DNA from 3 places in the Pseudomonas wenzhouensis genome. Region 2 is predicted to be linked to each of the others. Evidence: riboswitches for the same ligand, from Rfam matches in the RefSeq annotation. Region 2 holds a riboswitch; each other region holds the start of a gene.

Region 1 (9,515 bases), 1.8 Mb from region 2:
CTGCGCAGTGCCGCCTGGGCCGAAGGGCTGGCCGAGGTGATGGAGGGCAGCACCTTGGCAGAAGGGGACATGCTGCGCTTCATTCCCTTGAGTGAGATCCTCGGCTAGCGTCTGCAGCGCCCGGCTGTGCGAACGGTTGGGCACTTTAGATGGCGCGGCAAAACAACCGGGTCACATTTTCGACGATAGAATTTGCAAATCAGCCTTATAGCGGGCATAGTCGCAGGCTTGTAAATTCAACCGACACGGTCGTGCCCATGCTAAAACGCTTCGCACCCCTCGTGCCTCTTGCACTCACAGTCTTTCTCGCTGCCTGCGCCGGCCACTCGCCGCAACCGCAGATCAGCGATGCCAAGGTCGAGCCTACTGCGCGTCCGCTGGCTCATCAGGCCGAGCCTGCTGACGATGAAATCAACGCGCTGATCGACGACAAGCCCTATGAAATGCCGCAACTGGCCGATAGCCTGCTCGATCTTGGGCGTTCGCTGATCGGTACTCGCTATCGTTACGGCGGTACCTCGGTGCAATCCGGTTTCGACTGCAGCGGTTTCGTCGGTTACCTGTTCCGTCAGGAAGTCGGTCTGGAGCTGCCGCGCTCCACGCGCGAGCTGATCAACCTGGATGCGCCCAAGGTGGCGCGGGCTGATCTGGAGCCTGGTGATCTGATCCTGTTCAATGACCGTGGTCGTGGCCGCGTCAGCCATGCGGGCATCTACCTGGGCGATGATCAGTTCATCCATTCCAGCAGTAGCCGCAGTGGTGGTGTGCGTATCGATAGCCTCGATGACAGCTACTGGAACCGCAGCTATCTGCAAGCCAAACGCGTGCTGGCGCTGGCTCAGGTGGAAGAGCAGGCGCCTGCCGACAAGCGTCATAACTGATGTTGCATGGCGTAACCCAAGGGTTGCGCCGTTTGTCGTGACTCGGGCAGAGTAGGGCGCATTGGACTCTGGATCGCCTCGCTAATGCCTCTCACGACCCGTGTCGCCCTCATTGCTCTTGCGCTGTTGCTGGCTGCCTGCAGCAGCCGGGCACCTTCTCCGCAGCCAGTCCATACCCCGCCAATCGCCTCGCCGTCCTACCTGGGTGGCGCAGAGGATGTGCTGTTTCGTGCGCTGGGGCTGGTCGGTACACCTTACCGCTACGGCGGCAACACCCCGGAAGGCGGCTTCGACTGCAGCGGCCTGATCGGCTATGTCTACCGTGATGCCGCCGGCATCAGCCTGCCGCGCTCGACGCGTGAACTCATTGCCATGCGTACACCTGCGGTGCGCCGCGATGCATTGCAGAGCGGGGATCTGGTGTTCTTCGCCACCAATGGTGGTCGCGCCGTCAGCCATGCCGGTATTTACGTGGGCGATGGGCGTTTCGTCCATGCACCGTCCACTGGCGGTACCGTACGGCTGGACAGCCTCGACAATGTCTACTGGCAGCGCGTCTATCTCGATGCCAAGCGTGTGATCACGCCCGAGCTTGCCCGTAACCCCTGATCCGTCATGGTCGAGCCCATCCGCCTGCCGCCTCAGCCGGAGGTCTGCGAGTTGTGCGCGCGACCTGTAGCGCTGACGCGTCACCATCTGATTCCCAAGGCCCTGCACGACAAACCCTATGTGCAGAAGCGTTTCGATCGTCATCAGCGCATAACGGCGACGCTCTGGGTGTGCCGTGCCTGCCACAACCAGATTCACCGACTCTTCAGTGAAAAAGAGCTGGCACTGACCTACAACAACCGGGGCCGGTTGCTGGCCGATGATCGCTTGCGCACCTTTGTCGAGTGGCTGGCCAGTAAACCGCCGGGCTTTACGCCCAGGCATTGAGGCGTCCCGGCGTTGACGTGCAGGGCTGCCAGCCTCTACCCTGCGCGCCTTGCTTCAGGTGCCCCTGCGCCATCATCCGTGATGGCGCAGGGGTGAAACAGGGAAGCCGGTCCGAATGCCGGCGCTGCCCCCGCAACGGTAGGTGAGTCAAACACCGCTCAAAGCCACTGTGCACTGCACGGGAAGGCGCGGTGCCGAACCTTTGGGTTCACTCACGAGCCCGGAGACCGGCCTGTCGCAGTTTCACGGCATCGCGGAGGGCGTTGTCCGGCCAACGCTCCGGTTCTACCGGGGCGTTCGTGTTTTTTCGTCTTCCGCTTGCCTGACCAGCCATTGGCGCCTGGATGAGTGCATGCGGATCGTCGCGATCTTTTTGCTCATGACCGTTCGTACTGTTCGCTGAACAGGCGGCGCGGGTGCCTGACGTGCAGGAGCACAGCATGAGTGAGACCGCCGAACGCGATGCCCGCCACAAGGCACGCATGCAGCGCAAGAAAGCCCTGATCGACGAGAAGATCGCCCAGGCCCAGGACGAATACGGCCTGCTGCTGGTGCACAGCGGCAATGGCAAGGGCAAGAGCAGCAGCGCCTTCGGCATGGTTGCGCGCGCTCTGGGTCATGGCATCAAGGTCGGTGTGGTGCAATTCATCAAGGGCGCGGCCAGCACTGGCGAAGAGACCTTCTTCCGCCGTTTTCCCGAGGAAGTCAGCTACCACGTGATGGGCGAGGGCTTCACCTGGGAAACCCAGGATCGCCAGCGTGATATCGCCAAGGCGCAGGAAGCCTGGGCGGTGGCCCGGCGCCTGCTCAGCGATGAGTCTGTCGGCCTGGTGGTGCTGGATGAACTGAATATCGCCCTCAAGCACGGCTATCTCGAACTGGATGCGGTGTTGGCGGATATCGAAGCGCGGCCGCTGCTGCAGCATGTGGTGGTGACTGGGCGTGGCGCTTTGCCGGGGATGATCGAGGCGGCTGATACCGTCACCGAAATGAGCCTGGTCAAGCATGCCTTCAAGTCCGGGGTGAAGGCGCAGAAGGGCATCGAATTCTGATGACGACACGTCACTGTCCGGCGTTGCTGATCGCCGCCCCGGCTTCCGGCCAGGGCAAGACCACCGTCACCGCTGCCCTGGCGCGTTTGCATACGCGCCAGGGGCGGCGGGTGCGGGTGTTCAAGTGTGGCCCGGATTTTCTCGACCCGATGATCCACGCCCGCGCCAGTGGCGCACCGGTGTACCAGCTCGATCTGGCCATGGTCGGCGAGGCTGAGAGCCGTCGCCTGCTGTGGCAGGCCGCCGGCGAGGCCGATCTGATCCTGATCGAAGGGGTGATGGGGCTGTTCGACGGCAAGCCCTCGGCGGCGGATCTGGCCCGTCATTTCGGCGTGCCGGTGCTGGGCGTGATCGACGGTGCGGCCATGGCGCAGACCTTCGGCGCCCTGGCTCATGGCCTGGCCACCTTTCAGCCGGACTTGCCCTTTGCCGGCGTGCTCGGCAATCGCGTTGCCAGCACACGCCACGGCGAGATCCTGCGTGATGCGCTGCCGCCGAGCATTCGCTGGTTCGGCGCCTTGCCGCGCAGCGCTGCGGTGGAGCTGCCGAGTCGGCATCTGGGCCTGGTGCAGGCCGCTGAGCTGGCCGATCTCGATGCGCGCCTTGACGCCGCCGCCGATGCCCTGGCCGCCAGCGCCAACGTCGACCTGCCGCCTGCGCTGAGCTTCGCCGCGCCGCCGTTCGATGAGCCTGCGCCCCTGATGAAAAATGTGCGTATTGGCGTGGCGCGTGATGCCGCGTTCGCCTTTTTATATCAAGCCAATCTCGACCTGTTGCTGGCGCTCGGTGCCAAGCTGCATTACTTCTCGCCACTGGCTGACAGCAGGCTGCCGGAGGTGGACAGCCTATACCTGCCCGGTGGTTATCCTGAGCTGTACCTGGCCGAGCTGGAAGCCAATCAGGCCATGGCCGCAGCGATTAGGGCTCATCACCAGGCTGGCAAACCGCTGCTGGCTGAATGTGGCGGCATGCTCTATCTGCTCGATGAACTGCGCGACAAACAAGGCGTTAGCGGGCGCATGCTCGGCTTGCTGGCAGGCAGCGCTGCGTTGCAGCCGCGGCTAACCGCTTTGGCCCTGCAGGCAGTGACGTTGCCGGAAGGCGAGCTGCGTGGTCATAGCTACCATCACTCGCGCCTGGACAGCCCGCTCGAGCCGCTGGTACGCGGCCGCTGCCCGAATGGCAAGCCGGTAGCCGAGGCGGTGTATCGCCTGGGACGGCTCACCGCCAGCTATATCCACTTCTACTTGCCGTCCAACCCGGAGGCGGCCGCCGCGCTGCTGCGTCCATGAGCGAGCACGCCTTCAGCCTTGAGGAGCGTGCAGCGGTGTACCGCGTCATCGCCGAGCGTCGCGATATGCGCCATTTCAACGGTGGCGAGGTGCCGGCCGAGGTATTGGCGCGTTTGCTCGAAGCCGCTCACCACGCCCCGAGCGTCGGCCTGATGCAGCCCTGGCGCTTCGTGCGCATCCGCGATGTGCAACTGCGTGAGGCGATCCATGGGCTGGTGGAGGCCGAGCGGGTGCGCACCGCCGAAGCCCTGGGCGAACGCAGCGACGCGTTCATGCGGCTGAAGGTCGAGGGCATTCGCGATTGCGCAGAATTGCTGGCGGTGGCGCTGATGGAGGGGCGCGAGAAACATGTCTTCGGGCGACGCACCTTGCCGGAAATGGATATGGCTTCGGTAGCCTGCGCCATTCAGAATCTGTGGCTGGCTGCGCGTGCCGAAGGGCTCGGGCTGGGCTGGGTATCGCTGTTCGACCCCGAGGCGTTGGCCGAGCTGCTGGGGATGCCAGCCGGCAGCAAGCCGGTGGCATTGCTGTGCCTTGGTCCGGTGGATGCCTTCTATGAAAAACCCATGCTGGTGCAAGAGGGCTGGGCCACGCCCCGACCTTTGAATCAGCTGCTGTTCGAGAATCGATGGGGAGAACAGGGTGACTGAACCATGAGCCTGGCGCTGATCACCTTCGCCGGTGTGGCGCTGGACGCCTTGCTGGGCGAGCCGCGCCGCGCGCATCCGCTGGTAGCCTTCGGGCGCCTGGCCGCGCGTCTGGAGCAGCGTTTCAACCCGGCTGGCAGTGGCTGGCGCAGCCACGGCGTCACGGCCTGGTGCCTGGCGGTGCTGCCGCTGACGCTGCTCACCTGGCTGCTGGTACAGGTGAGCGGGGTGAGCTGGGCAGTGGAGATTCTCGCACTGTATTTCGCCCTGGGCCTGCGCAGTCTGTATGAGCATGCGCAACCTGTTGCGCAGGCGCTGCGTCTGGGTGACCTGCGGCTTGCCCGCGAGCGCGTCGGCTGGATGGTCAGCCGCAACACCGCTGAACTGGACGCTACCGGCGTGGCCCGCGCCGGCACCGAATCGGTGCTGGAGAACGGCTCCGACGCCGTGTTCGCCGCCTTGTTCTGGTTCATCGTCGCTGGCGCGCCCGGCGTGGTGCTGTACCGCCTGAGCAATACGCTTGACGCCATGTGGGGCTATCGCAACGAACGCTTCGAGCGCTTCGGCTGGGCGGCGGCGAAGATCGATGATGGGCTCAATTACATCCCGGCGCGTCTGGTGGCGCTGACCTATGCGCTGCTCGGGCATACCTGGCTGGCGCTGCGCTGCTGGCGTCGGCAGGCGCCGTTGTGGGACAGTCCCAATGCTGGCCCGGTGATGGCGTCTGGTGCCGGCAGCCTGGGGGTGAGCCTGGGCGGCGTGGCGGAATATCACGGTGAGCGACATGAGCGCCCGCAACTGGGCGAAGGCCCACCGCCACGGGCGCGGGATATCGAACGGGCGATGAACAGGGTTATCGCTGGGGTTGGCTGGTGGCTGTTATGCCTGATCCTCTGGGAGGTGCTGGGTGCTTGAACATGGAGGTCGTCTGCGCGCGGCGGCGCAGCGCTATGGCATACCGCTGGAGGATTGGCTGGATCTGTCCACCGGTATTGCGCCCTATGGTTGGGAGCTGCCCGCCGTACCGCGCTCTGCCTGGACACGACTACCTGAAACGGACGACGGCCTGGAACAGGCGGCGCGTGACTACTACGGCGCTGTCGGCCTGCTGCCGGTCGCCGGTTCGCAAGCAGCGATTCAGGCATTGCCACGTCTGCGTGGACACAGCCGCGTCGGCATTCTCGCGCCCACTTACGCCGAGCACGCCGCAGCCTGGCGTCGCGAGGGGCATTGCGTGACCAAGCTCAGCGAGGGGGCGGTGCATCGTGCGTTGCCGCAGCTGGATGTGCTGCTGCTGGTCAACCCGAACAACCCGACTGGTCGTCTGATCGAGCCGGCGCGCCTGCTCGACTGGCATGACGAGCTGGCCGAGCGTAGCGGCTGGCTGGTGGTCGACGAAGCCTTTATCGATTGCACACCGCAGCACAGCCTGGCCGCCTACAGCGACATGCCGGGGCTGATCGTGCTGCGCTCGTTCGGCAAGTTCTTCGGCCTGGCCGGCCTGCGTCTGGGCTTCGTGCTCGCCGCCCAGGCACTGCTAGATGAGCTGGAGGCGCTGCTCGGACCCTGGGCGGTCAGCGGCCCGGCGCGCAGCGTGGCCTGCACTTTACTGCGTGACAGTGAGGGCCAGCGCCGCCAGCGCGAGCGTTTGCTGGCCGATGGTGAGCGCCTCAGGACACTGCTGCGTGACTGTGGCCTGCCGGCTACCGGCGGTTCGGCGCTGTTCCAGTTCTGCTGCACCCGCCGTGCGGTGCCCTGCATGGAGCTGCTGGCACGGCGCGGCATTCTGATCAGGTTGTTCGCCGAACTGGACAGCCTGCGCTTTGGCCTGCCGGCGGACGAGACGGGCTGGTTGCGGCTGGAGCAGGGGCTGCTGGAGTGCGCGCCGATATTGGCGAGTCTCGAGGAAACGTCCTGATGGCCACCCTGATGGTGCAGGGCACCACCTCCGATGCCGGCAAGAGCACCCTGGTCACGGCACTGTGCCGTTGGGCGCGGCGCCAGGGCGTGTCCGTGGCGCCGTTCAAGCCGCAGAACATGGCGCTCAACTCGGCGGTGACCGTCGATGGCGGCGAGATCGGCCGGGCGCAGGCGGTGCAGGCGCAGGCGGCCGGGCTGGCGCCGCATACCGACATGAACCCGGTGTTGCTCAAGCCCAACAGCGACATGGGCGCCCAGGTGATCATCCACGGCCGCGCCATCGGCAATATGCAGGCGCTGACCTATCACGCCTACAAACCGGTGGCCATGGCGGCGGTGCTGGAGTCCCACGCGCGCCTGGTCGAGCGTCACGAGCTGGTGCTGGTCGAAGGTGCCGGCTCGCCTGCCGAGATCAATTTACGTGCCGGCGATATTGCCAATATGGGCTTCGCCGAGGCGGTGGACTGCTCGGTGATCCTGATTGCCGATATCGACAAGGGTGGTGTATTCGCCCACCTGGTCGGCACCCTGGAACTGCTCAGCCCGAGCGAGCAGGCACGTATCCAAGGCTTCGTGATCAATCGTTTTCGTGGCGACATCGCCCTGCTCAAGCCGGGACTGGACTGGCTGGAGCAGCGCACCGGCAAACCAGTGCTGGGCGTGCTGCCGTACCTGATGGATTTTCACCTGGAGGCCGAAGACGCCGTCGACACTCGGCAGCAGGCCAAGGACGCGCAGGCGCTGCGCGTGGTGGTGCCGGTGCTGCCGCGCATCAGCAACCATACCGATTTCGACCCGTTGCGCCTGCACCCGCAGGTGCAACTGACCTTCGTTGGGCCGGGCCAGGCTATCCCGCCAGCGGATCTGATCATCCTGCCCGGCTCCAAGAGCGTGCGCGCCGATCTTGCGCGCCTGCGCGAGCAGGGCTGGGACGCCGCCATCGCCCGTCACCTGCGCTATGGCGGCAAGATTCTGGGTATCTGCGGTGGCCTGCAGATGCTCGGTCGGCAGATTCACGACCCGCACGGCCTGGAAGGCGCAGCCGGCAGCAGCGAGGGCCTCGGCCTGCTGGATTTCGAGACGGTGCTGGAGCCAGAGAAGCAGCTGCGCAACGTACGCGGCCGGCTGTGCCTGGAGCAGGCACCGGTCAGCGGCTACGAAATTCATGCCGGGGTCAGCCGTGGCCCTGGCCTCAATGGCGCCGTGCAACTCGATGACGGGCGCAGCGACGGCGGGTTGAGCGCCGATGGCCAGGTGCTCGGCACTTATCTGCACGGCCTGTTCGAGCAGCCTTCGGCAGCCGCTGCCTTGCTGCGCTGGGCCGGGTTGCATGCGGTGCAAGCGGTGGATTACCAGGCCCTGCGCGAGCGCGATATCGAACGCCTTGCCGACCAGGTGGAATTGCACCTGGATACCGAAAAACTCAAGGCACTTTGCGGCCTGGGGTAGGGGCGCGGCATTTGCAGGTTTTGAAATGGTGCGCACAGCGCACCCTACGGAGTGAAGATGCTTGAATTGATCCTCGGCGGTGCTCGTTCCGGCAAGAGCCGGCTGGCCGAGAAGCTGGCCGACGACTCCGGGTTGGAGGTCCTCTACATCGCCACCAGCCAGCCGCTCGATGGCGAGATGAATGCGCGCGTTGCCCAGCATCGCGCACGTCGGCCTGCGCACTGGGCGTTGGTCGAAGAGCCGCTGGCGCTGGCCCGTGTGCTGCGCGAGCAAGCTGCGCCCGATCGTTGTCTGCTGGTGGACTGCCTGACCCTGTGGCTGACCAATCTGCTGCTGCAGGACGATCCGGTTCGGCTGGCAGCCGAGCGCGAGGCACTGCTTGACTGCGTGAACAAACTGCCCGGGCGCATCCTGCTGGTCAGCAATGAAACCGGGCTGGGCGTGGTGCCGCTGGGCGAGCTGACCCGTCGTTATGTCGATGAGGCCGGCTGGCTGCACCAGGCGCTGGCCGAGCGCAGCCAGCGTGTGCTGTTCACCGTCGCCGGCCTGCCCATGGTGCTCAAGGGGGCGGCGTTATGAGTCTGCAGTGGTGGCAGGGGCCGTGCCAGCCGCTCGATCATGTGGCTCGCATCAAGGCCGAAGCGCGTCAGCAGCAACTGACCAAGCCAGCGGGTGCGCTGGGGCGACTGGAAGCGCTGGCCATTCATCTGGCGGCGTTGCAGGGGCGTGAGCGACCGACGCTTGAGCATGTGTGGATCGCCATTTTTGCCGGTGATCATGGCGTGGTGGCCGAGGGTATTTCCGCCTATCCGCAGGCGGTGACCGGGCAGATGCTGGCCAATTTCGTCACTGGCGGTGCGGCCATCAGCGTGCTCGCGCGCGAACTCGATGCGGCGCTGGAGGTGATCGACCTGGGTACGGCCGAACCCTTGCCGCCGCTGCCTGGCGTGCGTCATCTGCAGGTCGGCGCCGGCACGCAGAATTTCGCCCGCGATCCGGCGATGACCCTGGCTCAGGCAATGATCAGCCTGGAGGCCGGGCGCGACAGCATCCAGCGCGCCCGTGCCGTTGGTTGTGATCTGTTCGTTGGCGGTGAGATGGGCATTGGCAACACCACGGCAGCGGCGGCACTTGCCTGCTGGCTGCTGGATTGCCCGGCGAGCGAGCTGGCTGGCCCCGGTACCGGTCTCGATGACGCCGGTGTAGCGCACAAGGCGCGGGTGATCGATGCCGCGTTGAGCCTACACCGCGCGCAGATCGACGGCCCCTTGCAGGCATTGATCCACCTCGGTGGCTTCGAGATCGCCGCGCTCACCGGCGCCTACCTGGCCGCCGCGC
Region 2 (9,515 bases):
CATGGCCGTGACCATCATGGCGCTGACCTTTCTCTACGGCCTGCTCGTCGTACTGCTGACGCACTTTCTCGCCGAGCGTATGCGCGCCAACCCGCGTATCGCTCGTGGTCTCGAGAAGCTGGCGGGGCTGTGCCTGGTCGGCTTCGGGGTCAAACTGACATTGAACTGATCGACGGAATCTTGCGGAGCTTTCGATCATATGTTTTGATTCGCGCCGTTATCTTTCGAATCGAAACTTAAGCATGTCGAAGCGCAACACGCCGCAACGTCGCCACACCATCCTCGCCCTGCTCGCCGAGCAGGGCGAAGTGAGCGTGGACGCCCTGGCGCAGCACTTTGCCACCAGCGAAGTGACCATCCGCAAGGATCTTGCTGCGCTGGAAAAGAACGGCCTGTTATTGCGTCGTTACGGCGGTGCCGTGCCGGTGCCGCAGGAGTTGTTCAGTGAGCCGACGCAGGCTGTCTCCCCGTACAAGCAGGCAATTGCCCGCGCCGGTGTGACGCGCATCCGCGAGCACGCGCGGATCATCATCGATAGCGGCACCACCACGGCAGCGATGATCCCACAGCTTGGCTACAAGCCCGGGCTGGTGGTGATGACCAACTCGCTCAACGTAGCCAACGCCCTGCGCGATATCGAGCACGAGCCGGTGCTGCTGATGACCGGTGGCACCTGGGATCCGCATTCGGAATCCTTCCAGGGCCAGGTGGCCGAGCAGGTGCTGCGTTCCTATGACTTCGACCAGTTGTTCATCGGCGCCGACGGCATCGACCTGGAGCGTGGTACCACCACCTTCAACGAGCTGCTCGGCCTGTCGCGAGTCATGGCCGAGGTGGCTCGCGAAGTCATCGTCATGGTCGAAAGCGACAAGATCGGTCGGCGCATTCCCAATCTGGAACTGCCCTGGGGCAGCGTCCATACCCTGATTACCGACGAGCGCCTGGATGCCCAGGCCGCCGAACAGATACGCGCGCGTGGCATCCAGCTGTTCCTCGCGCCGCTGGAAAACTAAGGAGAGCCCCATGTGCGGAATCGTAGGCGCCATCGCTGAGCGCAATATCACCCCGGTCCTGGTCGAAGGCCTCAAGCGCCTGGAGTACCGCGGCTATGACAGCGCCGGCGTGGCGCTGCTGACCGAGCAGGGCGCGCTGGATCGCCGCCGCCGCGTGGGCAAGGTCAGCGAACTGCAGGCCGCCCTGCAGGCCGAGCCGCTGGCCGGGCGTCTGGGCATCGCCCACACCCGCTGGGCCACCCATGGCGCGCCGAGCGAGCGCAATGCCCACCCACACTTCTCCGGCCATGAGCTGGCCGTGGTGCATAACGGCATCATCGAGAACCACGAAGCACTGCGCGAGCGCCTCAAGGGCCTTGGCTACGTGTTCAGCTCCGACACCGACACCGAAACCATCGTCCACCTGCTCGAGCACAAGCTGCAGCAGCTCGGCGACCTGACCGCCGCTCTAAAGGCCGCCATCCCTGAGCTGCACGGCGCATACGGCCTGGCGGTAATCAGCGCCAAGCAGCCGGATCGCCTGCTCGCCGCGCGCAGTGGCAGCCCGCTGGTGATCGGCCTGGGTCTGGGGGAGAACTTCCTTGCCTCCGATCAACTGGCCCTGCGCCAGGTCACCGACCGCTTCATGTACCTGGAAGAAGGTGATATCGCCGAGATCCGCCGCGACGGCGTGCAGATCTGGGACGCCGCCGGCAATCCGGTGCAGCGTGAAGCCGTGCAGTACCACGAAGGCGCCGAAGCCGCCGACAAGGGCGAGTACCGCCACTTCATGCTCAAGGAAATCCACGAGCAGCCCAAGGTGGTGCAGCGCACCTTGGAAGGTCGTCTGGGCAGCGACCATGTACTGGTGCAGGGCTTCGGCCCGCAGGCGGCCGAGCTGTTCGCCAAGGTGAAGAACGTGCAGATCGTCGCCTGCGGCACCAGCTACCACGCCGGCATGGTCGCCCGTTACTGGCTGGAAGAGCTGGCCGGGATTCCCTGCCAGGTCGAAGTGGCCAGCGAGTTCCGTTACCGCAAGGTGGTGGTGCAGCCGGATACCCTGTTCGTCAGCGTCTCGCAGTCCGGCGAAACCGCCGACACCCTGGCCGCGCTGCGCAACGCCAAGGAGAAGGCGCCGGGGCAGGGTGGCTACCTGGCCAGCCTGGTGATCTGCAACGTCGGCACCAGCTCGCTGGTGCGCGAATCCGACCTGTGCCTGCTGACCCAGGCCGGCCCGGAAATCGGCGTGGCCTCGACCAAGGCCTTCACCACCCAGCTGGTCGGCCTGATGCTGCTGACCCTGGCTCTCGGCCAAGTGCATGGAACGCTGGACAAGCCGCTGGCTGCCGAACTGGTGGAAGAACTGCGTCGCCTGCCGACCCGCCTGGGTGAAGCGCTGGCCATGGACAAGACCGTGGAGAAAATCTCCGAGCTGTTCGCCGAGAAGCACCACAGCCTGTTCCTCGGCCGTGGCGCGCAGTATCCGGTGGCCATGGAAGGGGCGCTCAAGCTCAAGGAAATCTCCTACATCCATGCCGAGGCCTACCCGGCTGGTGAGCTCAAGCACGGCCCGCTGGCCCTGGTGGATGCCGACATGCCGGTGGTCACCGTGGCGCCGAACAACGAGCTGCTGGAAAAGCTCAAGTCCAACCTGCAGGAAGTGCGCGCCCGTGGCGGTGAGCTGATCGTCTTCGCTGACCAGCAGGCCGGCATGAGCAACGGCGAGGGCACCCATGTGGTGGCCATGCCGCATATCCACGACCTGCTCGCGCCGATTCTCTACACCGTGCCGCTGCAGCTGCTGTCGTACTACGTCGCCGTGCTCAAGGGCACCGACGTCGACCAGCCGCGCAACCTGGCCAAGAGCGTCACGGTCGAATAAGACCGCCTGGGAAGAAAAAGCCCGTCCAGATGGACGGGCTTTTGCGTTTCTGTCATGCCGAAATGCTGCTCAGGTGCAGTTCCTCGGGGCGCAGCGTCAGCACGCGCACACCGTCGCGGGTGACCGCCACGGTATGTTCGAACTGCGCCGAGAGCTGGCCGTCGCGCGTCACCACCGTCCAGCCGTCGCGCAGGGTGCGTACGTCCGCCTTGCCCTGGTTGAGCATGGGTTCGATGGTGAAGGTCATGCCTTCGCGTAGCGTCAGGCCGGTGCCGGGTTTGCCCCAGTGCAGGACTTCGGGTGGTTCATGCATTTCCTGGCCGATGCCGTGGCCGCAGTAGTCGCGAACCACCGTATAGCCGTGGGCGCGAGCGTGCCGTTCGATGGCATGACCGATATCGCCCAGGCGGGCGCCGGGTTTGACGGCTGCGATGCCTTTGCACATCGCTTCATAGGTCACGCGAGTGAGCTGACGCGCCTGGTCCGAGACCTCGCCGATCAGGTAGGTCTTGCTCGAATCGGCGATATAGCCGTTCTTTTCCAGGGTGATGTCGAAATTCACCAGATCGCCATCGCGCAGGATATCGTCGGTGCTGGGTACGCCATGGCACACCACCTCGTTGCGCGACGTGTTCATGGCGTAGGCGAAACCATACTGCCCCTTGCTCGCCGGACGTGCCTTGAGTTCGTTCACGATGTAGTTATCCACAAGGTTATTGACCTGCAGAGTGGACATGCCGAGCAGATCCAGACGATCCAGATAACCGAAGACGGACGCCAGCAGCCGGCCGGATTCCGCCATCAGGGCAATCTGCGCGGGCGTCTTTCTCATGACGCATCCGCCATTCTTGGCGGAACCACCAGGCCGGCGGCACGCATCTCGGCGGCCATGACCTCGTTGAAACTCAGGGTCGGGTTCATCTCGCAGAGCATGCCGATACGAATCCAAAAGCCTGCCTGGGCATTGATGGAACGGCTGGAGACGCTGCTCGCCCGGCGGATTTGGTCATGCAGTTCGTCATCGATATTGACGATGCCCATGGAAACTTCCTCGTATATGTTTCGTATATGAATCATATAGAGCTTACCCGTAAATTTCATCCGGTATGCGCTGAGTCTGATGGCCGTCAGCGCCGCTTAGTGCTTCGATCCCTTAAACTGGGCGGTAAATCCGCTGACTGGCCCGGTTCAGAGTCGGCTCGCTGGAGTCATGTGTAGAGGAGAAAGGATGAAGCGCGCAGATGTGAAACGCAGATCGGACCAAGGGGTGCTGTTCGACACCCAGGTCATGGTCAATCCGGCCAATACGGCCGAATGGATCGTGTTCTTCAAGAAAGACGCAGGTCGCAGCTTCTTTCTGGTGGACGAAGCCGAGCAGGTGGAGAGTTTCTCCAACCTGAACAAACTGATGGTGGAGTTGCGTGCGTTGGGGATCAAGCGGGTCGAGGTACAGCTCTGATCCAGAGTTGCTAACAATTGGCGTGGATCATCCTGTGGATATCCTGGTGATAGCCGGCTGGAACCCTCTGATGCTGGGGCCTTCAGGCATTTGTACAAAAACTGAGCCGCAGTGAATGGCTATCCACAGTATGCTGGGATAACTTCCGTACTTTCTTGTTGATAAGTTGCCGAAAGCCTTTGCGGGCAGGGCTTTCAGCGATTTGTGCAGTTTATCGCCAGGTCAGTCACGACCGGGACGATAGAGGTGCCGATGGGCTGCGTCGTACAGCGCCGACTCGGCAAAGGCGCCCGGATCGAGCACGCGCCCGACCAGGATCAACGCCGTACGGCGGAAATCCCTGGTGGCGACCCTTTCTTCGATATCGGCCAGGGTGCCCAGTACCCAGTCTTGATCCGGCCAGCTTGCTCGGTGGATAACCGCGATGGGGCAGTCGGCGCCATAGTGTGGCAGCAGTTCATCGACGATGGCCGGCAGATGGCGTACGCCGAGGTGGATGGCCATGGTCGCGCGGTGTCGCGCCAGGTCATGCAATTGCTCGCCCTCGGGCATCGGCGAAGTGCTGCCGTAGCGGGTGAGGATCACCGTCTGGGCGATGCCCGGCAGGGTCAGCTCGCTTTCCAGCAGCGCCGCGCAGGCAGCGGTGGCGGTGACGCCGGGGATGATTTCGAAAGGGATATCGAGCGCGCGCAACTCGCGAATCTGCTCGCCGATTGCGCCGTACAGCGAGGGGTCGCCGGAGTGCACGCGGGCTACGTCCTGGCCACGCTTATGGGCCTGGTGCAGCAGTGTGATGATCTCGCCCAGATTCAGTTCGGCAGTGTTCACCACCTGCTCGGCGCTGTGGCCCTGCAACACGGCTTCGGGAACCAGCGACCCTGCATAGAGAATCACCGGGCATTTGTGGATAAGCCGCTGGCCTTTGACGGTGATCAGTTCGGGGTCGCCGGGGCCGGCGCCGATAAAGTAGACGGTCATGCGGATTCTCTATCGAATGTGGCCAGCGCACAGGTGGCGCTGGCACTGCGGTTTTTCTCGCCGAGCAGGCAGGGCGATGCGCCCATACGCGCCGCCAGTGCGAGGGCGCAAGGCTCGGCTACGGCAGGGCTGCTTGTAGCTGCCAAGGTCAATGCATTGCCGATTGCCATGGCCTGATAGGTACTCAGTTGCTCGGGTGCGAAGAACACCAACTCCAGGCCCAGATGCTCGGCCAGACCATGTAGGCCGGCTTCGTTACGCTTGTGGGCGATGCTGGCCAGGCCGGCTAAGTTGTCCACCGTCAGCTCATGTTGAACCAGGTTGTGGATAAGCAGGTCGAGCAGTTCGTCCTGGCTGCAGCCACGGCGACACCCCAACCCGGCAACAACCTTTATCGGTGAGGTGGATGGGCGATCAGAGGCGGTTGGCAACATGAGCGGCATTCGGCTTGAGCGGTGGCCTAGCTCATCATGGCACCTGCCAGCGGTCAACCGCGATTGACCGGCCGCTGCGGCCTGCGTAGCCTTCTCGTTTTCGAGGTTCTTCCCGGCTAGCCGCCGGGGAGCTAAGAGGGAACAGGGTCGATGCCCTGGCTGCCCCCGCAACTGTAAACGGTCTTAAACCCTTCGATACACCACTGCTCAACAGCGGGAAGGTGAAGGGCGCGCAACGCGCAGACCGTGAGCCAGGAGACCTGCCTCGATAATCAGCCAACTGCTCGGACGGGGTGATCCGACGCGGCCAGCATGCCCTTGCGTGCCTGTCTGCGCGTACCCGTTCGCCGAACTTACCGACGCCACGGGACCCCTGATGAAAACCCTCGCCAAACTGCCTGTCACCATCGTCACCGGTTTTCTCGGTGCCGGCAAAACCACTCTGCTGCGCCACCTGCTGGCCAATGCCGGCGGCCGCCGTATCGCGGTGATCGTCAACGAATTCGGCGAGCTGGGCATCGATGGCGAGATCCTCAAGCAGTGTTCCATCGGCTGCAGCGAGGAAGAGGCTGTGGGCCGCGTCTTCGAGCTGGCCAACGGCTGCCTGTGCTGCACCGTGCAGGAAGAGTTCTTCCCGGTGATGCGCGAGCTGGTGGCGCGTCGTGGCGATCTCGACCACATCCTGATCGAGACCAGTGGCCTGGCGCTGCCCAAACCGCTGGTGCAGGCCTTCAACTGGCCGGAAATCCGCAACGCCTGCACGGTCGACGCGGTGATCACCGTGGTCGACAGCCCGGCCGTGGCTGCCGGCACCTTCGCCGCCTTCCCCGACCAAGTGGACGAGCAGCGCAAGCTCGACCCTAACCTGGATCACGAATCGCCGCTGCACGAACTGTTCGCCGACCAGTTGGCCAGCGCCGACCTGGTGATCCTCAATAAGGCTGACCTGCTCGATGCCGAGGCGTTGGCTGCCGTGCGCGCCGAGGTGGCCGAGGAACTGCCGCCAGCGGTCAAGGTGATCGAGGCGCATGGCGGTGATCTGCCCATCAGCGTGCTGCTGGGCCTGAACAGCGAAACCGAGCTGCACATCGACAGCCGCCGTACCCACCACGACGATGAAGACGAGGATCACGATCACGAGGAATTCGACTCGTTCCACGTGGAACTACCGGAAACCGAGGAGCCGCGCCTGCTCGCCGCGTTGAAGGACGCCGTGGCCAAGTACGGCATCCTGCGCGTTAAGGGCTTCGCGGCGATCCCGGGCAAGCCCATGCGCCTGCTGGTGCAGGGTGTGGGCCAGCGCTTTGACCGCCACTTCGACCGCGCCTGGCAAGCCGACGAGCCTCGCCTAAGCCGCTTAGTGCTGATCGGCCAGCAGCTCGACCGTGCGGCCATCGAGGCCGAGCTGAAAGCGGCGCTGGCTCGATAATGATCGCCCGCAAGCGGGCTCCACACACCCTGTAGGAGCCCGCTTGCGGGCGATGTGCTTGGATTCGTAGATGCACTTACTACGCACTCAGCCCGGCGCCCAACTGCCGGCCGATAGCATCGCCGACCTCGGCCAGACGCCTGCCGAGCTGGTGCTGCTGTGCACGGGGGATTCGCACCTGTCGTTGCTGGCCGAAGCCGCCCGGCAACTGCCGGACGACTACCCCAGCCTGCGCCTGGCCAGCCCGGCGCAACTGAGCAACAACGCCTCGATCGATTTCTACGTCGAGCAGGTGCTGCAGCATGCCAAGGTCATCCTGATCTCGGTGCATGGTGGGGTGAGTTACTGGCGCTATGGCGTCGAGCGCCTGGTGGAGCTGGGCGCGCGCGGTGCCACGGTGATCATGGTGCCGGGTGACGACAAGCCCGATCCGGAGCTGAATGCGCTCGGTAATGTCAGCGAAGAAGACAGCCAACGCCTCTGGCAGTACCTGCGCCAGGGCGGCTTGGACAATGCCCGCCAGTTGTTCCGCTGCATCGGCAACCGCTGGCTGGGGCGTGATGACACGTGGCAGGAGCCGCAGCCGTTGCCGCGTGTCGGCCTTTACCACCCCCAGCGCAGCCCGGCGAAGCTGGCTGACTGGCAGGTGCAATGGCAGCCGGATGCGCCCGTGGTGGCGCTGCTGTTTTACCGCAACCATGTGCAATCGGCGAACACCGCCTTCGTCGATACCTTCTGCGCGCACCTCGTTAGTCAGGGCCTCAACCCGCTGCCGATTGCCGTGGCCAGCCTCAAGGAGCCTGCCTGCCTGGATCAGGTGCAGGCCTGGCTGGACGAAACCAGCGCTGCGCTGATCATCAATACCACCGGCTTCGCCCTGTCCAACCCCGAGGCGCCACAGGCGCGGGTGTTCCGTCGCGATATCCCGGTGCTGCAGGCCATCTGCTCGCTGGAAAACCAGGCGCAGTGGCAGGCCAGCGCCCAGGGCCTGGGTTCGCGCGACCTGGCCATGCACGTGGTGCTGCCTGAGCTGGATGGACGGCTGATAGGCACCGCCATCAGCTTCAAGGGGCTTGCCTGGCGTAGCGAGCGCAGCCAGAGCGACGTGGTGTGCTACCAGGCGCATGAGCAGGGTATGGCTTATGTCGCGGAACTGGCGCGGAACTGGTGCCAGTTGGCGATCAAAAGCAACGATCAGAAGCGAATCGGCTTGATCCTGGCCAACTACCCGACCCGCGATGGCCGCATTGGTAACGGCGTCGGCCTGGATACACCGGCTGCTGCGCTGAATATTCTCCGCGCGCTACAGGCCCAGGGCTATCCAGTGGATAACCTGCCGGAGAGCGGCACCGCACTTGTCCACAGCCTGCTCGGCGGCGTTACCAACGACCTGGACGGCCTGGATACGCGCCCCTGTACGCAAAGCCTGGCGCTGGACGACTATCTGGCGTTTTTCCACAGCCTGCCGCTGGCCAACCAGCAGGCGGTGCGTGAGCGCTGGGGCGAGCCGCAGGACGATCCGATGTTCCGCAGCGGGCGGATGATGGTGGCCGGCTTGCGCTTCGGCCTGACTTTCGTCGGCATCCAGCCGGCGCGCGGCTATCAGCTCGACCCGGCGGCGGTGTACCACGACCCCGACCTGGTGCCGCCACACGGCTATATCGCCTTCTACGCCTGGTTGCGTAAAGCGTTCGCTGCTGATGCGCTGATCCATGTCGGCAAGCACGGCAATCTGGAGTGGCTGCCGGGCAAGAGTGTCGGCCTCTCCGAGGGCTGCTGGCCGCAGGCGCTGATCGGCCCGCTGCCCAACGTCTACCCCTTTATCGTCAACGACCCGGGCGAGGGCGCGCAGGCTAAGCGGCGTACCCAGGCGGTGATCATCGATCACCTGATGCCACCGCTGACCCGCGCCGAAAGCTACGGCCCGCTGCGCGATCTGGAGCGGCTGGCCGACGAGTATTACGACGCCAGCCAGCTCGACCAGCGCCGCGCCGTTGAGCTGCGTGGCGAGATTCTGGCCAAGGTGCGCGAAGCCAGCCTCGACCGCGAACTGGGCCTGCAACTCAACGACGATGCCGATAGCTGGTTGCCGCAGCTCGACGCCTACCTGTGCGACCTCAAGGAATCGCAGATTCGCGATGGCCTGCATGTGTTTGGCGAGTCACCCGCCGGGCAACTGCGCCGTGACACCCTGCTAGCGCTGCTGCGCATCCCCCGTGGCGATGGCCAGGGCGCCAATGCCAGCCTGCTGCGCGCGCTAGCCCGTGGCCTGGAACTGGGCCTCGATCCGCTGGATTGCGATATGGGCCAGCTCTGGCAAGGGCTGCGTCCACAGGCCTTG
Region 3 (9,515 bases), 730 kb from region 2:
TGCGCGCACTGCGCCATCGCTATCGGCGCGAGCATCCCCTGACGGTGTTCTATCAGGTCTGGCATCAGCCGCTGTACACCATAGGTGGCGAGCAACTGATCGGTGATGCCTTGCAGGTGTGCGGTGCGCGCAACCTGTTCGATGATCTACCGCAGCCGGCGCCGCAGGTCAGCGTCGAGGCGGTGCTGGCGCGCGACCCGGATGTGATACTCGGCGGCAGCAATGCCGAGCTGAGCGCCTGGCAGGCCTGGCCGCAGTTGCATGCGGTGCGTGAACATCAGCTCTGGGCGGTGCCGGACAAGGGGCTGGAACGGCCCAGCCGGCAGATGCTGGGCGCCATCGAGCAGTTATGTGAGCGGATGGCGGCTGCGCGGTAGCCCCTTCAGGCGGTGCGCACGGCGCACCCTACAGCGATGCTAGGGTGCGCCGTGCGCACCGAGGTCAGAGTTGCGGCGTCCAGGTGACGGCGAATAATGCGGTGCGGCCGGCGCTGTTGTAGCCGAAACGGCCATTGGGTGTGCTGTAGGTTGCTTCTGCGTAGTCCTTGTCCAGCAGGTTATCCAGCTTCAGGCTCAGCCCGAGTTCCTCATTGGCCTGCCAGGCGGCGCGCAGGCTGAGCAGGCCATAGCCGCTCATCTCGATTTCGTTGTCGGCATCATCATAGCGACCACTGATCGCACGCCAGCCTGCGCCAAGCGACACATCGCCGAAGCGGCGGTCAAGGTCCAGACTCAGCGTGCGTTTGGCCCGGCGCAGCAGGGTATGACCGCTGTCGCGGTCACGTGGGTCGATCAGGGCCAGAGCGAGATTGCTCTGCCAGCCGAACAGCTCCTGTTGCATGGCGGCCTCGAAGCCATTGATCCGGGCTGTCTGGATGTTCTGTGGAATGAAGCTTTCGTCGAAGACGATGGCATCTTCGATTTCGGTTCGATACACGGAAGCCTGCAATGAACCTGTGTCGCTATAGCGGCTACGCCATTGCAGCTCGTAGCTTTCAGAGCGCTCGGCTTGCAGCTCGGGATTGCCATACCACGGGTCGTAGAGGTCATTGAAGGTCGGCGCACGGAAGCCTTCGCTATAGGACAGAATCAGGTCGTTGGCATTATCCAGTGGCAGGGTCAGCGCCGCGTTCCAGATGTTCTCGCTACCGAACTGCTGGTTTTTGTCGTGACGAAGCCCCAGCTCGGTCGAGAAGGTGTCGCCGATGTAGCGGTGTTGCGCGAAGGCCGCTTGGTTCCAGCGCGAGTCCTCGGCGAAGGTTGTACTGCTGTGCAGGCGATCCTCGTACCAATCAGCACCGACCAGCACTTGCTGGTTATCGGTGAGCGTCAAGGTGTTTACCCAGTTCACAGCGTCGCGATAGGTGGTGTAGGTAAAAAATGAATAGTCTGGCGCTGCCGACGAGCCATCCCCCGTTTCGCGCTGGTCTTTGCTGTGACCCAGTTCCAGGCGGCTGCTCCAGTGCTCGTTGAAGCGGCCATCGATGAACCCGGAAAGGCTGCTGAGCTGAAAGTCCGTTGTCGGTAGCAGGCCGGTAAAGACATCGTCGTATTCCACCTGCCCGCGCTGATCGAGCGCATTGAAGCCAACCTGCAGTGTTTCATCGAAGCGGTGCGAAAGATTCAGGCTGAGCGAGCGGTTACGGTAGGCGTCGTCGTCGCCATTGGCACCGAAACCGTCGCGGGTGGCGTCGATGCCGGCCGTCTCGTCCAGGGCCGCACCCAGGTGAAAGCGAGTGCGCTGGTCGCCGCCGGCCAGACCAAGGCTGCGCTGGTAAGTGCTGTCGCTGCCTGCCGCCAGGCGCGCGTAAGGCTTGAGGCTCCGGCCATCGCCCTGACGGGTGAAGATCTGAATTACCCCACCAATGGCGTCGGAGCCATACAGCGCGGAACGGGCGCCGCGTACCACTTCGATACGCTCGATCTGCTCGGGGGCGAGAAACTCCAGGCTGCTGGTGCCGCTTGAGGCTGCCGCGATGCGTTGTCCATCGACCAGTACCAGAGTCTGTGCAGTGCTTGTGCCGCGCAGAAAGACGCCCGTCTGGCTGCCGGCGCCGCCCGTGCGGACGACGCTGATACCGGGGACGCGTTCGAGCAACTCGGCGACGCTACTGACCTGCAGACGTTCGATGTCGGCCCGCTGGAATACTGTGGTGGCGGCAGTGGCCTGCGCCAGTGGTTCGGCCTGGCGCCCGGAGGTCACCACCAGAGGCTCGCTCAGATAGGGCTCGGCCGCCCATGACAGAGCGGGCGCGAGAGTAATGGCCAGGGCCAGGCGTGACAGTTTCATTTTCTTTCCTCAAAGGTCGGCAGACGTTCGAGGAGGGCAGGCGCAAGCGCGCGGACAGGCGGCGCTTGACCGTGTCGCCCTCCGCAACACCAGTCGCACCGCCTTGGCCGGTCTCCGGGCTCTCGACCCAGATCCGCCTTCCCAGGTTGCCCCAGTGGCTGTTGGACGTGGCGCAAGCACCGAGGCTTGCAGTCGATTACCGTTGCGGGGGCAGCGTCGGCATTGCTCGTGATGAGCGCACCGACTTCCCGTTTAACACTGCTTGCGCAGCGCACCCTGGCGGAACATGAATGGCGCGCACCTTAGTGTGCGCGCGTATGAATGACAAGCAAGCTCCGCTCATTCAACGATGAGCGGGCTTCATGCTCAGGCTTGCAGCAGGCTGAGACGCTCACGTACCGCACGTTCGATGCCGGCTTCGTCGAGGCCGCACTCGGCAAGCATCTGGCTCGGCTTGGCGTGCTCGACGTAGTAGTCCGGCAGGCCGAGGTGCAGCATCGGTACCTGGCGGTTCTCGGCGGCGAAAAATTCGCTGACCGCGCTGCCGGCGCCACCCATGATGCTGTTTTCCTCGAGAGTCACCAGCAGTCCATGGCTGTCTGCCAGTTCGCGCAGCAGGGCTTCGTCCAGCGGTTTGACGAAACGCATGTCGACCACGGTGGCATCCAGCGTTTCACCGACGCGCAGGGCTTCGGCCAGTTGCACGCCGAAGGCCAGCAGGGCGACGCCCTGGCCCTGACGACGCACCACCGCCTTGCCGATCTCGAGCGGCTCCAGGCCAGCATCGAGCGGCGCGTTGGGGCCGCTGCCGCGCGGGTAGCGCACGGCGGCCGGGCCGTCGAACAGGTGGCCGGTGGTGAGCATGCGGCGCAGCTCGTTCTCGTCGCTCGGGGTCATCACCAGCATGCCGGGGATGCAGCGCAGGTAGGACAGGTCGAAGCTGCCCGCGTGGGTCGGGCCGTCTTCGCCGACCAGGCCGGCGCGGTCGATGGCGAACAGCACGTCGAGGTGCTGCACGGCGACGTCGTGGATCAGTTGGTCATAGGCACGCTGGAGGAAGGTGGAGTAGATTGCCACCACCGGCTTGGCACCTTCGCAGGCCATGCCGGCCGCGAGGGTGACGGCGTGCTGCTCGGCAATGGCGACGTCGAAGTAGCGCTCGGGGAAGCGCTCGCTGAACGCCACCAGATCCGAGCCTTCCTTCATCGCCGGGGTGATGCCGACCAGGCGCGCGTCCTGCTCGGCCATGTCGCACAGCCACTGGCCGAACACGTTGGAGTATTTCGGGCCGCTGGGTTTCTTGGGCGCGGCGACGGGCGTTACCGGCTCCAGCTTGGTGATGGCGTGGTAGCCGATGGGGTCAAGCTCGGCCGGGGCGAAACCCTTGCCCTTCTTGGTCACCACATGAAGGAACTGCGGGCCGTCGAGGTCGCGCATGTTGCGTAGTGTGGTCACCAGGGTGGGCAGGTCGTGGCCGTCGATCGGGCCGACGTAGTTCCAGCCCAGTTCTTCGAACAGGGTGCCGGGCACCAGCATGCCCTTGGCGTGTTCCTCGACCTTGCGCGCGATTTCCCAGGCGCCGGGCAGGCGCGAGAGGATCTTCTTGCTGCCCTCGCGCATGCTGGCGTAGGTGCGGCTGGAGATGATCTTGGCCAGGTAGTTGGACAGGCCGCCGACATTCTTGGAGATCGACATGTCGTTGTCGTTGAGGATCACCAGCATGTTGGCGTTGACGTCGGTGGCGTGGTTGAGCGCCTCGAAGGCCATGCCGGCGGTCAGGGCGCCGTCGCCGATCACCGCCACGCTCTTGCGCTTCTCGCCCTTGAGACGGGCGGCGATGGCCATGCCCAGCGCCGCGCTGATGCTGGTGCTGGAGTGGCCGACGCCGAAGGTGTCGTACTCGCTCTCGCTGCGTCGCGGGAAGGCGGCCAGGCCGTCCTTCTGGCGCAGGGTGCCCATGCGTTCGCGACGACCGGTGAGGATCTTGTGCGGGTAGGCCTGGTGGCCGACGTCCCACACCAGGCGGTCATCGGGGGTGTCGAAGACATAGTGCAGGGCGATGGTCAGCTCGATCACGCCGAGCCCGGCACCGAAGTGCCCGCCGCTCTGGCCAACGCTGTAGAGCAGGTATTGGCGCAGTTCGTCAGCGAGGGTTTCCAGGTCCGCTTCGGCCAGGCGGCGCAGTTCGTCGGGCGTGTTGGCGCTGTCGAGCAGCGGCGTCAACGGGCGCTCGCGGGGGATCTCGTGGAAAGTGGTCGGCATCAGGCGAATCGTTATAGGTGTAAAAGATGCGGCAGTTTACCTGATGCCGGGAAAACAGCCCAATCTGCTGACCACATCGGCGTTACCGGTAGTTTCGTGCGAGGAAATCCAGCAGCAATGCACTGACCCGTGCGCCGCATTCGGCCTGCAGCCAGTGGCCGGCGCCGGGCAGGTCGTGGCGTTCCAGGTGCGGCACCTTGTCGCCCATGCGCTTGAGCGTCGGCGCTTCGAAGCGGCCGACCGGGTCGTTTTCCCCGAGCAGGAACAGCGTCGGCTGCATCACCTGCAGCCCAGCCAGATGCTCGGTGCGTTGCCAGTTGCGTTCGAAGTTGCGGTACCAGTTCAGCGCGCCGCGAAAGCCGTGGCGCTCGAAGGTGCGCAGGTAGTGGGCGAACATCGCCTTGCTGCACCAGGCCGGCAGTGGCAGGTCGTCCGGCATGCCATCGAACAGCCGCGCATCGGCCGGTTTGTCCGTCGCCAGCAGGGCATCGCCGAGGCCGCCAAGCAGCAGACGCAGGCTGCGGGCGATGTCGTCGTCCAGCTCGGCCTCGGCCAGCCCCGGTTGCTGGAAGTAGAGGATGTAGTGGAAGCGCCCGGCATAGGCCTCGCGCATCATCTCGATGGCGGGGCGTTTCGGCCGGCCACCGAAGGGCACCGACAGCGCGCCGAGCACCTTGACCCGCTCGGGCTCCAGCAGCGCCAGGTGCCAGGCCACCGGCGCGCCCCAGTCATGGCCGATCACTGCCACCTCACGCTGGTCGAGCATGTCCATGGCCGCCTGGATATCACCGCACAGAGTGATCAGGTCATAGGCCGCCGGATCGGCCGGCGCGCTGCTGGCGCCGTAGCCGCGCATCTCCGGGGCGAACACCCGGTAGCCGGCGGCGGCCAGCGCCTCGATCTGCGGATGCCAGGCGTACCAGCACTCGGGGAACCCGTGCAGCAGCCACACCGGCTTGCCGTGCTCGGGGCCGGCGCTGTACAGGCTGAGTTCGATGCCGTTGACGGCGAGCAGGCGGTGATCGAGGTGCATGGATAATTCCTTGGCATGTCTGAGTTAAGTGTTGGGGGGTAAAGGGCCGTAGGGTGGGCCGGGCGGCGCTCCGCTTCAGCCCACCACCGACGGTCAGCGTGGGCTAAAGCCCACCCTACAAGGCTCCGAACCTTCCCGGAACTGCTTGGCAACAGCTAACGCGGACATCGCCAATTCCTTACCAGGTGTCGATGAAGGGACGTTTCTTGCCGTCGCGTCGCGGCGGACGCGGCGCCGCATTGAGCCCGCGCAGCAGCCAGGCGCGGCTGTCGGCCGGGTCGATCACGGCGTCGATCTCAAGATAGCTGGCCATGTTCAGCGCCTTGCCGTTGTCGTAGGCCTTGGCCACCAGCTTGTCGAACAGTGCCTGGCGCGTGGCGTCGTCCGGCTGCGCTGCCAGCTCCTTGGCGAAGCCCAGGCGCACTGCACCCTCCAGACCCATGGCACCGAATTCGCCACTGGGCCAGGCCGCGGTGAACAGCGGCGAATGGAAGCTGCCGGCCGCCATGGCTTGGGCGCCGAGGCCATAGCCCTTGCGCAGCACCAGGGTGAAGAAGGGCACCGTGAGGCTGGCGGCGGTGACGAACAGGCGCGAAACGTGGCGCACCGTGGCCTGTTTCTCCGCCTCCGGGCCGACCATGAAACCGGGGGTGTCGCACAGCGAGACGATGGGCAGGTCATGGGCCTCGCACAGTTGCAAAAAACGCGCGGCCTTGTCGCCGGCCACCGCATCGATGGCGCCGCCCAGGTGCGCGGGGTTGTTGGCGATAAGGCCGAAGGGCTTGCCTTCGATACGAATCAGCGCGGTGATCAGGCCGGGAGCGAACTGGCGACGCAGCTCCAGCACGCTGCCGTCATCGGCCAGCAGCTCGATCACCTTGCGGATGTCGTATACGCGCAGGCGGCTTTCCGGGGTCACATGGCGCAGCGCGCGGGGATCGCTGCACTGCCAGTCGCTCAGCGGGCCCTGGAAATAGCCCAGGTACTGCTTGGCCACGGCGACCGCTGCGGCTTCGTCCTCCACCAGCACGTCGATCACCCCGTTGGGGCCTTGCACGTCGGTCGGGCCGACCTGTTCGGGGGTGAAACTGCCGAGGCCGCCGCCTTCGATCATCGCCGGGCCGGCCATACCGATAGTCGCGTTCCTCGTCGCGATGATCACATCGCAGCAGCCGAGCAGCGCGGCGTTGCCGGCGAAGCAGCGGCCGGAGACCACGCCCACCGTCGGTACCAGGCCGGAGAGTTTGGCCATGGCGACGAAGGTGTGGCAGTCCAGCCCGGCCACGCCAACGAAGTCGGTATCCCCCGGTCGGCCGCCGCCGCCTTCGGCGAACAGCACCACGGGCAGGCGCCATTGCTCGGCCAGGGCCAGCATGCGGTCGGTCTTCTTGTGGTTCATCACCCCCTGGGTGCCGGCGAAGACGGTGTAGTCGTAGGCGATGGCCATGCAGCGCGCGGCCTCGCTGCCGAAACTCGCGGCGTTCACCGTGCCGATACCGGCGACCAGGCCATCGGCCGGGCTCAGTTCCAGCAGTTCCTCGGGCGAACGTCGGCGGCGCTGGGCGGCCAGGGCCATGGCGCCGTATTCGATAAAGCTGTCTGCATCGAGCAGGTCGGCCAGGTTTTCCCGCACCGTGCGCTGGCCGGTCTTGCGCCTTTTCGCCACGGCTTCGGGGCGGCGTGCATCGGTTAGGCGGGCATGGCGCTCGAGCACTTCGGCCAGATCGGCGCGGATATGCGCCAGATCGACTACCTGTTCGCCGTGCTCGGTGAGGCCATCCACCTCGGCTGGCTGCAGGAACGCCAGCGCCTGGCCCTCACCGATGGCGTCACCGGGGGCCACGGCCAGCGCGCGGACGATGCCGCTGTGCTCGGCCTTGACCTCGAATTCCATCTTCATCGCCTCCAGTACGGCGATGACCTGACCGGTGGCTACGGTGTCGCCGTCGGCCACGGACAGGCTGACCAGCACGCCGGCGCTGGGCGCATTCAGCGCCAGGGTGCCGGGCGGCGCGTCGACAGTGGTCTTGGCGCTATGCAGCGAGGCGTCAGTGGCGAAGTAGCGGTGTGGATGGGCCTGCTCGCGAGGGGCCAGCAACTCGCCCAAGTGGCGCTCGACATAAGTGGTGTCGACCTGATTGGCGATCACCGCCTCGCAGTGCAGTAGGTTTTGCAGCAGGTGCAGGTTGCTCGCCACGCCGTCGAGGCGGAACTCGCACAGCCCCCGATAGGCACGGCGCAGGGCGCTGGGATAGTCGTTGGCGCTGGCGATCAGCTTGGCGATCAGCGAATCGTAGGCCGGGCTCACGACATAACCGGCATAGCCGCAGCCATCCACCCGCAGGCCCGGGCCAGAGGGCGGCTGATAGGCGGCGAGCACGCCGCTGGCCGGGCGCGCGCTGCCATCGGCGAGCAGGGTTTCCAGATTCAGGCGCACCTGCACGGCATAGCCCTTGGTCGCGGGCGGTGTGAGCAGGTTCAGCTCGGCCAGGCTTTTGCCAGCGGCCAGGTGCAGTTGCGTGTGCAGCAGATCGACGCCGGTGACCTGCTCGGTGACGGTGTGCTCCACCTGCACGCGCGGGTTGGCTTCCATGAAATAGAAGCGCCCCGGCTGGTCGAGGTCGAGGAGGAATTCGAAGGTGCCGATACCCTGGTAGCGCACCTCGGCGGCCAGGCGCAGGGCGCTGGCGGTGATCGCGTCACGGGTGGCCGCATCCAGATCGGGGCTGGGCGCGATTTCCACCAGTTTCTGGTGACGGCGTTGCAGGCTGCAGTCACGCTCCCACAGGTGGCTGACTGTGCCGCTGCCGTCACCGAGCACCTGCACTTCGATATGCCGGGCACGGCGCACACGCTTTTCCACGTACAGCGCGCCACTGCCGAAGGCGCCCTGGGCTTCGGAGGTGCAGCGGGTGAAGGCCTCGGCCAGTTGCGCCGGATCATCCACCGCACGCATGCCGCGCCCACCACCGCCGGCCAGGGCCTTTAGCATCACGCTGCCGTGTTCGGCGAGAAAGGCGCTTGCCTGCTCCAGCGTCACCGCCTGGTTGATGCCGGGCACCAGGGGCACGTCGCAGCGCTCGGCCAGCTCTCGGGCGGCGGCCTTGTCGCCGAACAGTTGCAGCGTCTCGGGCGTCGGGCCGACGAAGGTCAGCCCGGCCTCCTGGCAATGGCGGGCGAACTCAGCGTTCTCGGCGAGAAAACCGTAGCCAGGGTGGATGGCCATGCAGCCCTGCTCACGGGCAATGCTGATCAGCTGATCCATGTCCAGATAGGCCGCGACGCCGCGACCGGCCAGCGCCACGGCCAGGTCGGCCTTGCGTGTATGCAGGCTGGCGCTGTCGTCTTCGGCGTACACCGCCAAGCTGCGGATACCGAGGTCGGCGCAGGCCTGGGCGATGCGAATGGCAATTTCGCCACGGTTGGCGATCAGCAGGGCGGGGAAGGGCATGGCGGCTCCGGACGTCTTGTCGTTATGGAGCCCATCTTAGGTGGCTGGTGGCCGGGGTAAAGCAAGCCTCATATGGCGATCATGCCGGCATAGATTGCAATGATGACGCGCCAGGGCGCATCGAATCAGCTACGCCGCTCGACGATATAGCGCGCCAGCTCGCGCATCGGTTCGGCACTGTTGCCGAACGGGCGCAGCACGTGCAGCGCCTGGTCGCGCAGTTCCAGAGCGTAGTCCTTGGCGGCATCGAGGCCGAGCAGGGCGGGGTAGGTGGGCTTGTCGTGAGCTTCGTCCTTGCCCTGGGTCTTGCCCAAGGTGGCGGTATCGCTTTCCACGTCGAGGATGTCGTCCTGCACTTGGAAGGCCAGGCCGATGGCGCGGGCGTAGTGCAGCAAGGCCTTGCACGCCAGTTCATCGGTATTGCCACTGGCCAGGGCACCGAGCCCGACACTGGCCTCGATCAGTGCGCCGGTCTTGTGC

The links. Region 2 has a riboswitch for cobalamin ahead of cobW (cobalamin biosynthesis protein CobW). Riboswitches for the same ligand answer to the same signal wherever they lie in the genome.
Region 1: it holds a riboswitch for cobalamin, as region 2 does, so the genes downstream of both, cobO (cob(I)yrinic acid a,c-diamide adenosyltransferase) here and cobW (cobalamin biosynthesis protein CobW) in region 2, are expected to answer to the same signal.
Region 3: it holds a riboswitch for cobalamin, as region 2 does, so the genes downstream of both, J7655_RS18025 (TonB-dependent receptor domain-containing protein) here and cobW (cobalamin biosynthesis protein CobW) in region 2, are expected to answer to the same signal.

What each region holds. Positions count from the first base shown of each region.
Region 1 is NZ_CP072610.1:2,835,942-2,845,456, reverse strand. Features, by position in the region: gene J7655_RS13025 (molybdopterin molybdotransferase MoeA) at 1-108, shown strand, start outside; gene J7655_RS13020 (C40 family peptidase) at 258-881, shown strand; gene J7655_RS13015 (C40 family peptidase) at 966-1,490, shown strand; gene J7655_RS13010 (hypothetical protein) at 1,497-1,817, shown strand; cobalamin riboswitch at 1,857-2,067, shown strand; gene cobO (cob(I)yrinic acid a,c-diamide adenosyltransferase) at 2,258-2,869, shown strand; gene J7655_RS13000 (cobyrinic acid a,c-diamide synthase CobB) at 2,869-4,161, shown strand; gene bluB (5,6-dimethylbenzimidazole synthase) at 4,158-4,811, shown strand; gene cbiB (adenosylcobinamide-phosphate synthase CbiB) at 4,815-5,723, shown strand; gene cobD (threonine-phosphate decarboxylase CobD) at 5,716-6,726, shown strand; gene J7655_RS12980 (cobyric acid synthase) at 6,726-8,177, shown strand; gene cobU (bifunctional adenosylcobinamide kinase/adenosylcobinamide-phosphate guanylyltransferase) at 8,235-8,756, shown strand; gene cobT (nicotinate-nucleotide--dimethylbenzimidazole phosphoribosyltransferase) at 8,753-9,515, shown strand, end outside.
Region 2 is NZ_CP072610.1:145,522-155,036, forward strand. Features, by position in the region: gene J7655_RS00690 (LysE family transporter) at 1-169, shown strand, start outside; gene J7655_RS00695 (DeoR/GlpR family DNA-binding transcription regulator) at 243-1,013, shown strand; gene glmS (glutamine--fructose-6-phosphate transaminase (isomerizing)) at 1,024-2,874, shown strand; gene map (type I methionyl aminopeptidase) at 2,927-3,706, opposite strand; gene J7655_RS00710 (ParD-like family protein) at 3,703-3,915, opposite strand; gene J7655_RS00715 (hypothetical protein) at 4,103-4,333, shown strand; gene cobM (precorrin-4 C(11)-methyltransferase) at 4,556-5,311, opposite strand; gene J7655_RS00725 (cobalamin biosynthesis protein) at 5,308-5,745, opposite strand; cobalamin riboswitch at 5,832-6,027, shown strand; gene cobW (cobalamin biosynthesis protein CobW) at 6,122-7,174, shown strand; gene cobN (cobaltochelatase subunit CobN) at 7,245-9,515, shown strand, end outside.
Region 3 is NZ_CP072610.1:3,866,892-3,876,406, reverse strand. Features, by position in the region: gene J7655_RS18030 (cobalamin-binding protein) at 1-377, shown strand, start outside; gene J7655_RS18025 (TonB-dependent receptor domain-containing protein) at 442-2,289, opposite strand; cobalamin riboswitch at 2,378-2,583, opposite strand; gene dxs (1-deoxy-D-xylulose-5-phosphate synthase) at 2,656-4,551, opposite strand; gene J7655_RS18015 (alpha/beta fold hydrolase) at 4,634-5,584, opposite strand; gene J7655_RS18010 (carboxyl transferase domain-containing protein) at 5,763-9,035, opposite strand; gene J7655_RS18005 (polyprenyl synthetase family protein) at 9,161-9,515, opposite strand, start outside.